DNA from 2 places in the Azospirillum sp. genome. Region 1 is predicted to be linked to the other one. Evidence: riboswitches for the same ligand, from Rfam matches in the RefSeq annotation. Region 1 holds a riboswitch; the other holds the start of a gene.
The links. Region 1 has a riboswitch for cobalamin ahead of ACRWK7_RS02595 (CbtB domain-containing protein). Riboswitches for the same ligand answer to the same signal wherever they lie in the genome.

Region 1 (5,006 bases):
CAGCACTTCGGCCACGGTGATGGCGCGCAACGCCGCCTCGGACAGGCCGCCGACACCGTCCTCGCCGACGCCGATGATGGTCAGCCAGGGCTCCATCACGTGCCCAACCCCACCGCCAGTGCGTTGACCGCCGCTGCCGCCAGCGCGCTGCCGCCGCGCCGGCCGCGCACGGTGGCGAAGGACAGGCCGCGCGGGTTGCCGGCCAGTTCGGCCTTGGACTCCGCGGCGCCGACGAAGCCCACCGGGAAAGCCAGCACCGCCGCCGGGCGCGGCGCCCCGGCGTCGATCAGCTCCAGCAGGCGGAACAGCGCGGTCGGCGCGTTGCCGATGGCGACCACGGCGCCCTCCAGCTCCGGCAGCCAGCGGTCGACGGCGGCGGCCGAGCGCGTCGTGCCGATGGCGCGCGCCAGACCCGGCACCGCCGCGTCGTGCAGGTGGCAGAGGATGCGGTTCCTCGCCGGCAGCAGGCGCGCCGTGATGCCGGCGCCCACCATCTGCGCGTCCACCAGGATCGGCGCGCCGGCGCGCAGCGCGGCGCGGCCCTGCGCCACCACGTCGGCGGAGAACGCGATGTCGTCCGCCAGATCGACCATGCCGCAGGTGTGGATCAGGCGGATGGCCAGTTCCGCCACGTCCGGCGGGAAGCGCGCCAGGTCGGCTTCCGCCCGGATGGTGGCGAAGGACCGGCGGTAGATGGCGTCGGGATCGCGCAGGTAGTCCAACGCGGCGGGCTGATCAGTCGCCATCGGCGCCCGACCGCGTCAGGCTGCGCGGCCCCAGGGGATGGTCGGCGTGCGGGTACGGGTGGTGTCCGTGCCCAGGGCCGTGATCATGGCCATGCCCGTGATCGTGGTCATGGGGATGGTCGTGAGGATGGCCGTGCCCGTGATCATGATCGTGGTGGTGATCATGATCGTGGTCATGATGATGGTGGCCGTGACCATGGTGATGGTGATGGCCGCCGTGGTCGTGGTGGTGATCATCATGGTGATGGGCGCCGCCGTCCACGCCGATGCCCTCGACGTGATGGTGGTGGCTTTCCTGGCGCAGGCCAACCTCGTCCTCGAAGCCCAGGAAGGCCTCGCGGTACTTGCACATCTGACAGTTCATGTTGCCGGTGCCGTCCAGGATCTCCTGGACGCGGTCGCGCATGGTCTCCAGCACCATGGGGTGGTCGTTGAGGTAGGGCGCCTTGACGAACTCGATGTCCGGGTGGCGCGCCGCCACGGCGTCGGTGGCGTCGTAGATGCGGCGCACCAGAATGCCGGTGAACAGGAAGTACGGGAACACCACGATCCGCTTGTAGCCGAGGCGCGCGGCGTGCTCCAGACCCGGCTCGACCAGCGGGAAGGTGACGCCGGAGTAGGCGGTCTCGGCCCAGCCGAAGCCCATCCCTTCCCACAGCATACGGGTGACCTTGGCGACGTTGGAGTTGGCGTCGGGGTCCGACGAGCCGCGCCCGACCACCACCAGCAGCGTCTCGTGCCGCGGCACGCCGTCGCCGGCCGCCGCCAGCGCTTGCGCCACGCGGTCGCCGGCGGCGCGCAGCATCTTCAGGTCGATGGCCAGCTCGCGGCCGTAGTCGATGGTCAGTCCCGGCTTCTCGGCGGCGTAGGCGTTCAGCACCGAGGGGATGTCGTTCTTGGCGTGCCCGGCGGCGAACAGCATGGCCGGCACCGCCAGGATGCGGGTGCAGCCGGCCGCCACCAGCTTGTCCAGCCCCTCGCGCAGCACCGGCCGCGCGAACTCCAGGTAGCCGTACTCGACGTGCTCGTAGGGGAGCTGGTGGGCGAGCGTGTGCGCCACCGCGGCGAATTCGGCCACCGCCTGCGCGTCGCGGCTGCCGTGGCCGCAGATCATGACGCCGAGCTTCTCGCCCATGGACTCTTCCTTCACTGACCGGAAGCGCCTGGGGAGCGTGGGAGAGAACGAGCCGTACCATGGATCGCGCCCCGCCACCGGTGCACCCCGCCCGGAGCTTCGTTGACGTGTCGCGGCCGGGCAGGTCTCCTGGCTCGTGGGTCAGCGCCGCGGGACTGGCCTTCCCGGCCGGGATCGTCTCCGGCCAGTGGCATGCTTCGCCGTCGCGACTCGCCACACACAGTTGCGGGGGCAGCCGCGGCACCGGGCCGAAGCCCTTCCCGCGTTCCCTTTTCACCCGTCACCCCTACGGGGTGGCGGGAACCATGCCGCTGGGGGGCAGACTTAGGCCCCCGCAGCCCGCAAGGTCAACGACTTTATTCGGGCTTGCGGAGGCCGCGGCGCACTGCCAGAGTGTGCGCCGATGGTGCCCGGCACGGCCAAGCCACGCCGGGATAATAGGGAACACGGTGCGGTCGACCAAATCGAGGGACCAAGCCCGTGGCTGCCCCCGCAACTGTAAGCGGCGAGCCGGCTCATGCCACCGGATTCCGGGAAGGCATCGGCCACACGGCGACGACCCGCGAGCCAGGAAACCTGCCATCGAGGCTCAATCCAATCCGTCGGGTGTGACGGCACATGGAGACATCGATGACCAACACGACCGTTTCGTCCTCTTCCCGCAGCCTGTCGCGTTCGGAGACCCTGGTCGCCGCGCTGGTGGCGATGCTGCTCGGCAGCTTCCTGGTCTACGGCGCCGGCTTCGCCAACGCGCAGGCGCTGCACGACGCCGCGCACGACGCCCGGCACGCCTTCTCGTTCCCCTGCCACTAAGGCCGGGGCCATGTTGAGGCGGATTCTCTCCGCGGCGCTCGCCGCGGGGCTGCTGGCTGGCGTCCTCGTTTCCGTATTGCAGGCCGTCACCACGACACCGCTGATCCTCCAGGCCGAGGTGTTCGAGACCGGCGGCGGGGTGCATGACCACACCGGCCATGACCATTCCGCCCCCCTTCCCGCCGAACCCGAGGCGGAGGACGTCGTCACCCGCACCGCGCTGACGGCGGCGGCCAACCTCATCACCGGAGTCGGCTTCGCGCTGCTGGTCGTGGGGGCCTTCGCGCTGTCCGGCCGGCCGGTCGAGGCGCGCGAGGGAATGCTGTGGGGTCTGGGCGGCTTCGCCACCTTCACCCTGGCACCGGCCCTCGGCCTGCCGCCGGAGCTGCCCGGCACCATCGCCGCCGATCTGGCGTCGCGTCAGGCCTGGTGGGTCTTCGCGGCGCTGGGCGCGGCCGGCGGGCTGGCGGTGCTGGCGTTCGGCAAGGGGTGGTGGCGGCTTCCCGTGGGGCTGGCGCTGCTGGTCCTGCCGCACGCCGTCGGTGCACCGCACCCCGACGCCTTCGGCGGCTCCCCGCCGCCGGAGCTGGTGGCGCAGTTCGTCGCCAAGTCCATCGTGATCAGCGCCATCTTCTGGGCGGCGCTGGGCTGGATGGCCGGCGGCTTCTTCAAGCGCTTCGCATCCTAAAGTCTCGGCCGTGAAATGATTTGACGGCCGTCCGTTAACGCGGAAACCTGTCGTGCGTGCACAAGAACGTTCAACGTCCGCACGCACGACAGGGAGACCGAGACCGATGCTCACAAGCACCCGCTACCGTCTGGGCGCCGCCGCCGTGGCGCTCGCCCTGGCCTCGGGGCCGGCGCTGGCCGAGACCTGGGACATGCCGACGCCCTACCCCGACGGCAACTTCCACACCCAGAACGTCCGCCAGTTCGCGGACGACGTGAAGGCCGCCACCAACGGCAAGATCCAGATCACCGTCCATTCCAACGGCTCGCTGATCAAGCATCCGGAGATCAAGCGCGCCGTGCAGTCGGGCCAAGCGCAGCTGGGCGAGGTGCTGATCTCCTCCTGGGCGAACGAGGATCCGCTGTACGGCCTCGACTCGGTGCCCTTCCTGGCCACCGACTTCGCCTCGGCCAAGAAGCTCTACCAGGTCTCCAAGCCGTACCTGGAGAAGAAGCTGGAGCGGCAGAAGCTCAAGCTTCTGTACTCCGTCGCGTGGCCGCCGCAGGGCCTGTACGTGAAGCAGGAGATCGCCTCGGTCGCCGACCTCAAGGGGCAGAAGTTCCGCGCCTACAACCCGGCCACCACCCGCATCGCCGAACTGACCGGCGCCGTGCCCACCAAGATCGAGGCGGCCGAGGTGGCCCAGGCCTTCGGCACCGGCATCGTGTCGGCGATGATCACCTCGGCGGCGACCGGCGTGGACAGCAAGGCCTGGGACTTCGTCAAGGTCTACTACGACGTGCAGGCCTGGCTGCCGCGCAACATGGTGTTCGTCAGCCTGGACGTCTGGAACGGCCTGGACGACGCCACCAAGAAGGCGGTGCAGGACGCCGCGGCGAAGGCCGAGGCGCGCGGCTGGGACGGCTGGGAGAAGAAGACCGCCGACCTGAACAAGGCGCTGGCCGACAACGGCATGAAGGTGCTGGCCCCGCCGGCGGCGCTGAAGGACGGCTTCGCCGAGGTCGGCAAGACCATGACCGCCGAGTGGCAGAAGGCCGCTGGATCCGACGGCGAAGCGATCGTCGCGGCGTTCAGGAAGTAAGTTCGGCTGCCCCCTCCCTGCCCCTCCCCCGCTGGCGCGGTGGAGGGAACGAGCCCCCTCTCCCGCGAAGCGGGGGAGGGATGGGGAGGGGGCAAAATCCCTCCCGGAGTCCCCATGCGTCCTGCCCTGTCCGCGCTCTACCGGACCGCGGAGTTCCTCGGTGCGGTCCTGTTCGTGCTGATCGCAGTGCCGATCCTCGCCCTCGTGTTCGCCCGCCCGTTCGGCATCGCCATCCCCGCCGCCGACGAGTTCGCCGGCTACGCCATGGCCGGCTCCTTCGCGCTGATGCTCGGCCCCAGCCTGCGGCAGGGCGCGCACATCCGCGTCGGCATCATCGTGGAACGCCTGCACGGCGCGCCGCGGCGGGCGTTCGAGCTGCTGTGCCTCGCCTTCGCCACCGCTCTGACCGGCTACTTCGCCTTCCACTGGAGCCGCATGACCTGGCAGTCCTACGATTTCGGCGACGTCAGCCAGGGTGTGCTGCCGATCCCCTTGTGGATCCCGCAGACGATCATGGCCGCCGGCCTGATCGTGCTGGCC
Region 2 (5,006 bases), on a different contig from region 1:
CGGCGGATGGCGCAGGGGGTGGACTCCACGGTCCGGGCTTGGGAAGTGTTGCCGCTCATGGCAGGTGTCCGGTTGCATCGGGCTCGACGCCCGCGGACACGGCAGCAAGATCCGGACCAACGCGGCGCCCGGCACCCATGGCGTTCCCAAGGTCGGGAGTCCGTTCCGGCGTTTCCATTTCCGGGAATCGCTTCCCGGCGCGGGGAAGCCGGCGGACGGCGCGTCCCGCAAAAGAAAACGCACCGGCCGTGGAAACGGGCGGTGCGTCGAGGAAGCGGCGTTGGGAGAGATCGTGAAGCCGCACTGTGCACGCTGACTTTCGCAAAGCGCGTGCCAGCGGCGCCGGACGGCCGGCAGCATTTTTCTGCGACCGTGCCGCAGTGGCCCGGCTTTGGCATGGACCCCGGCGGGCGTCCGCGCGGCGCCCTTCCCGCAGCCGTGGTTCAGAACCATGTCCCGCCGTCTCGTCCTCGCCGCCATGCTCAGCCTTCCGCTCTGCGGATGCTATGGCCTGTGGGACACGAACCAGACGCTGATCCAGTTCGTGACCGGCGCCAAGCTGGAGGTCGCCAAGAAGCCGACCTACGCCGAGGAGCGCGACGGCGCACGCCGACGCAAGGTCATCGTAAAGACCAAGGCCGAGGTGGAGGCGGAGAAGGCCAAGAAGGGCGGCGACGGCAAGCCCGCCGAGAAGGGCGACGACTCCGACGTCGCCATCCTGAAGAAGGCGCAGGAGCGCGTCGACAACAAGGACAAGCCCCCGGCCGAACCCAAACCCGCCGAGCCCAAACCGGCGGAGAGCAAGCCCCCCGAGAACAAGCAGACGCTGCCGACCCCGCCCGACGACGCCAAGCCGGATGACACCCAGGTGGTGGCCAAGCCGCAATACCCCGAGCAGAAGGCGCCGCCCGCGGTGCCGCGCCCGGCGGTGAAGGTGGACGCCTCGGCCGACGCCGCGGGCACCAAGCCGATGATCCCCCTGCCCTCGCCCGCCAAGTCGATCCCGCAGAACGCCACCCCGGCCGAGAAATCCTGGCAGGCGAAGACGGCCAAGCGCGACAGGAAGGCCCCGCAGCAGCAGGAGCACAAGGCGGACGCACCGGCCGAGGGCAAGCCGGCGGACACGCCCAAGGACAGCTGAAGGCTGGATCGCGCCGCGCCTTCGGTGTAGGACTGGCCGCGTTTCAGGTGCCCACGGGGTTTCCCCTGGGAGAATCGGGAAGGCGGTGCGACTCCGCCACGTGCCCAACGCTGTGAGGGGGACCGTCCGGACACACGCCACTGGCCCGCGCTGGGAAGGCGTCCGAACGGGATGAACCCGAGTCAGAAGACCGGCCTGAAAGCCATAGGGCCCCGCCATGGACGGGCGGCGGCTCACGCTTTCCCATGCAGGGGACACCATGGAAGCCAGTCTGATCCAGAGCAATCCCGACTTTTCCGCCGCCGAGCGCGACAGCGTCTACCGGTGCATCCACCAGCGGCGCGACGTCCGCGGCCAGTTCCTTCCGGACCCGATTCCGGACGCGACGCTGGCGCGCCTGCTGCGGGCCGCGCACCACGCCCCCTCGGTCGGCTTCATGCAGCCCTGGGACTTCATCGTCGTGCGCGAGGCCGAGGCCAAGCAACGGGTGCACGACGCCTTTGCGGCCGCCAACGCCGAAGCCGCGACGATGTTCGAGGGCGACCGGCAGCGGACGTACCGCACGCTCAAGCTGGAAGGCATTCTCGAAGCGCCGGTGGGGATCTGCGTCACCTGCGACCGCCGCCGCACCGGCCCGGTCGTCGTCGGACGGACGCACCAAAAGGAGATGGACCTCTACAGCGCCGTCTGCGCGGTCCAGAACCTGTGGCTGGCGGCGCGGGCGGAGAACCTCGGCGTCGGCTGGGTGAGCATCATGCGGCACGCCGACCTGCGCCGGGCGCTGGGCATCCCGCCGTCGATCCGGCCGATCGCCTACCTGTGCGTCGGCCGCGTCTCGCACTTCTTCGAGAAGCCCGAACTGGAAACCGCCGGCTGGCTGCCGCGCACGCCGTTGTCGGAGATCGTGTGGTTCGACCGCTGGCAGGAGCGGTCCGGGGCGGAACCGCTGCTGGAGCATCTCCAGCCGTAACGAAAAAGGGGCCGCGCGAAACCCGCGCGGCCCCCTCCCAAAAACCCGAAGGCGCGGTCAGCCCTCCGGCAACTCCTCGATCTGCTTCTTCAGCTCCTTGAACTCGGCCGACTTCGGATCCAGCCCGCCGAGCAGCTTCGACCAGTGCGTCCGCGCCATCCGGAAATGCCCGGCCTGCAGCTCGGCCAAGCCGACGAAGTACTGCGCGTCGGCGTTCGCCGGGTCGAGCGCCAGGATCTCGCGCATCACCGCGACGTACTCGCCCGGCAGCTGCTCCGGCTCGCCGGCCATCAGCAGCAGGACGTCGGCGTAGTCCATCTTGACCTGGACGTCCGCCGGCTTCAGCGCCACGGCCTTGGCGTAGGCGTCGCGTGCCTTCTCCATGTCGCCGAGCACCCGGTAGGAGCGGCCGAGCTTCACCCAGCCCTCCGCGTCGTCGCCGTTCTGCGCCAGCTTGTCGGCGAGCTGCACCACCATCGCCTTGACCATCTCCGGCGTGTCGCGCTGGGCCGGGGCGACGCGCTCGTGGCGGGCGTCGCCCACCGAGGCGGTGACCGGCGACTGCGGCGGTACGCTCTCCGGGGCGACGCCGGCCGAGGCGGCGGCCTCCCGCATGCGCTCGCGCAGGAACGGCAGCCAGGGCGCCTCGGGGGCGGAGTCCTTCTCCAGGTCGCGCCAGATCGCCACCGCCTGCACGGCGTCGCCGAGCTGCATCGCCTCCATTCCCAGATAGAAGCGCGAGCGCGGGTCGCCCGGGTGCAGGCGCAGCGCGTTGCGGAATGCGTTGCCGGCCTCCGCCGTCACCGCGCCGCCGCCGGCCAGCGTGATGGACTCACCCAGCGTCGCGTAGGTCTCCGGGTCGGTGCTGCCGAGCTTGGCGGCCTGCCGCAGCGACGCCGCAGCCTCGTCCAGCCGGTTCAGCGCGCGGTAGGAGCGGCCGAGCAGTTGCCAGCCCTCGACGTCGTTGGGGTTCTCGGTCAGCTTGGCCGACAGCCCCTCGATCATCGCCAGGATGGTCGGGTCCTGGTCGCCGCCCAGCTGCTGGCGCTCGGCCTGCGCCACCTCGTAGGGCTTGTCGGGCAAACCGGGCACGCCGAGGTGGTCGTAGAGCCCGACCGCCGCTGCCGGCACGACCACCGCCAGCGAGCCGGCCAGCGCCATCCGCGCACCGCGACCCACCGGCCGGGCGGCGCCGTCGCGGCCGACACCGAGGATGCGGCGCTGGACCTCGATGCGCGTCGCCTCGGCCTGATCGGGCGTCAGCAGGCCGGCCTCGACGTCGCGCTCCACCTCGGCGAGCTGGTCGCGGTAGACCGCCACGTCGTGCGCGGCGCGGTCGGACGCCGACGCGTCGCCCCGGCGCAGCAGCGGCAGCAGCAGGAGCGCGAGGACCGCCGCGGTCAGCGCGGCGAGAACGAGCCAGAAGGTCATCATGCCTGGCCTCCGTTGGACAGGATCTGGTGCAGGCGGGCCTGTTCGGCCTCGCTGAGCGGTGCTGGGGCGGCCTCGGCGGCGCGGCGGCGCAGCAGCGGGCGCGCGGCCAGCAGCGCGAGCAGGAGCAGGACCGCCGGCGCGGTCCACAGCGCCACCGTCGTCGCCTTCACTGGCGGCTTCAGCAGCACGTAGTCGCCGTAGCGGTCGGTGAGGAAGCGCACCACGTCGGCGTCGCTGTCGCCGGCGCTCAGCCGCTCGCGGACGATGACGCGCAGATCGCGGGCGAGCGGCGCGTCGGAATCGTCGATGGACTGGTTCTGGCAGACGAGGCAGCGCAGATCCTTGCTGATCCCGCGGGCCCGCAGCTCCAGCGTCGGGTCCTTCAGCACCTCGTCGGGCATCACGGCGCCGGCCGAGGCGGGCAGCACCAGCAGCAGGACGGCGAAGAGCAGACGTTTCATGGCTCAGGCTCTCCCGGCGGCGCTGCCGGCCGGCAGCGCGGCACGCGCCCGCACCGGCGCCCCGACGCGGTGGCGGCGGTCGGACAGGCTGGCCAGCCCGCCCAGCGCCATCAGGATGCCGCCGGCCCACAGCCACGGCACCAGCGGGTTGAAGTACAGCCGGGTGACGAAGGCGCCCTTCTCGTTGTCGCCGATCACCGCGTAGAGATCGCCGAGGACGGTCGTCTCGATGGCCGCCTCGGTGGTCGGGCGCTGCGGCTGCATGTACATGCGCTTTTCCGGGTGCATCACGGTGAAGGGCTTGCCGTCCTTCGTCACCGTGAAGGTGGCGCGCGCCGCGACGTAGTTGGGCCCGCGCGCCTCCTCGACCGCGTCAAGGCGGTAGCCGTAGCCGGCGACCGTCACCGTCTCGCCGATGCGCTGGGTCTGGATGCTCTCGACCTTCCAGGCCGAGGAGCCGGTGATGCCGGCGATCACCAGCGCCAGCCCGAGGTGCGACAGCAGCAGCCCGTAGGCCGAACGCGGCAGGTGCACCAGCCGGTGCAGGCTGTCGCCCAGCGGGATCTGGAACAGCCGGACGCGCTCGACGGTCTCGGCCAGCGTGCCGACGGCGAGGTACGCGGCCAGTCCGGTGCCCAGCGCCGCCCACCACGGCGAGGTGGAGCCGCCGAACAGCAGCGTCGCCGCCGCGACGGCCAGCGCGATGACCACCGCCGGGCTCAGCGTCTTCAACGCCCGCATCAGGTTGCCGCGCTTCCAGGCCAGCAGCGGGCCGATGGCCATGACGATCACCAGCGGCACCGACAGCGGCACGAACACCGCGTTGAAGAACGGCGCCCCCACCGACAGCTTGCCGAGGTTCAGGGCGTCGGCGAACAGCGGGTACAGCGTGCCGAGCAACACCGTGCCGGTCGCCGTCGCCAGCAGCACGTTGTTGAGCACCAGCGAACCCTCGCGGCTGACGCCGGAGAACAGCCCCCCCGACTTCAGCACCGGCGCC

Region 2: linked by a shared signal. The riboswitch ahead of bluB (5,6-dimethylbenzimidazole synthase) and the one ahead of ACRWK7_RS02595 (CbtB domain-containing protein) in region 1 are both predicted to bind cobalamin.

What each region holds. Positions count from the first base shown of each region.
Region 1 is NZ_JBOZRT010000016.1:32,943-37,948, reverse strand. It holds gene cbiE (precorrin-6y C5,15-methyltransferase (decarboxylating) subunit CbiE) at 1-96, opposite strand, end outside; gene ACRWK7_RS02605 (precorrin-8X methylmutase) at 96-746, opposite strand; gene ACRWK7_RS02600 (sirohydrochlorin chelatase) at 736-1,881, opposite strand; cobalamin riboswitch at 1,984-2,204, opposite strand; cobalamin riboswitch at 2,269-2,479, shown strand; gene ACRWK7_RS02595 (CbtB domain-containing protein) at 2,512-2,694, shown strand; gene ACRWK7_RS02590 (CbtA family protein) at 2,705-3,382, shown strand; gene ACRWK7_RS02585 (TRAP transporter substrate-binding protein) at 3,489-4,466, shown strand; gene ACRWK7_RS02580 (TRAP transporter small permease) at 4,581-5,006, shown strand, end outside.
Region 2 is NZ_JBOZRT010000060.1:46,638-51,643, reverse strand. It holds gene ACRWK7_RS14360 (4Fe-4S binding protein) at 1-59, opposite strand, end outside; gene ACRWK7_RS14355 (hypothetical protein) at 452-1,141, shown strand; cobalamin riboswitch at 1,170-1,354, shown strand; gene bluB (5,6-dimethylbenzimidazole synthase) at 1,401-2,111, shown strand; gene ccmI (c-type cytochrome biogenesis protein CcmI) at 2,169-3,545, opposite strand; gene ACRWK7_RS14340 (cytochrome c-type biogenesis protein) at 3,542-4,006, opposite strand; gene ACRWK7_RS14335 (heme lyase CcmF/NrfE family subunit) at 4,010-5,006, opposite strand, start outside.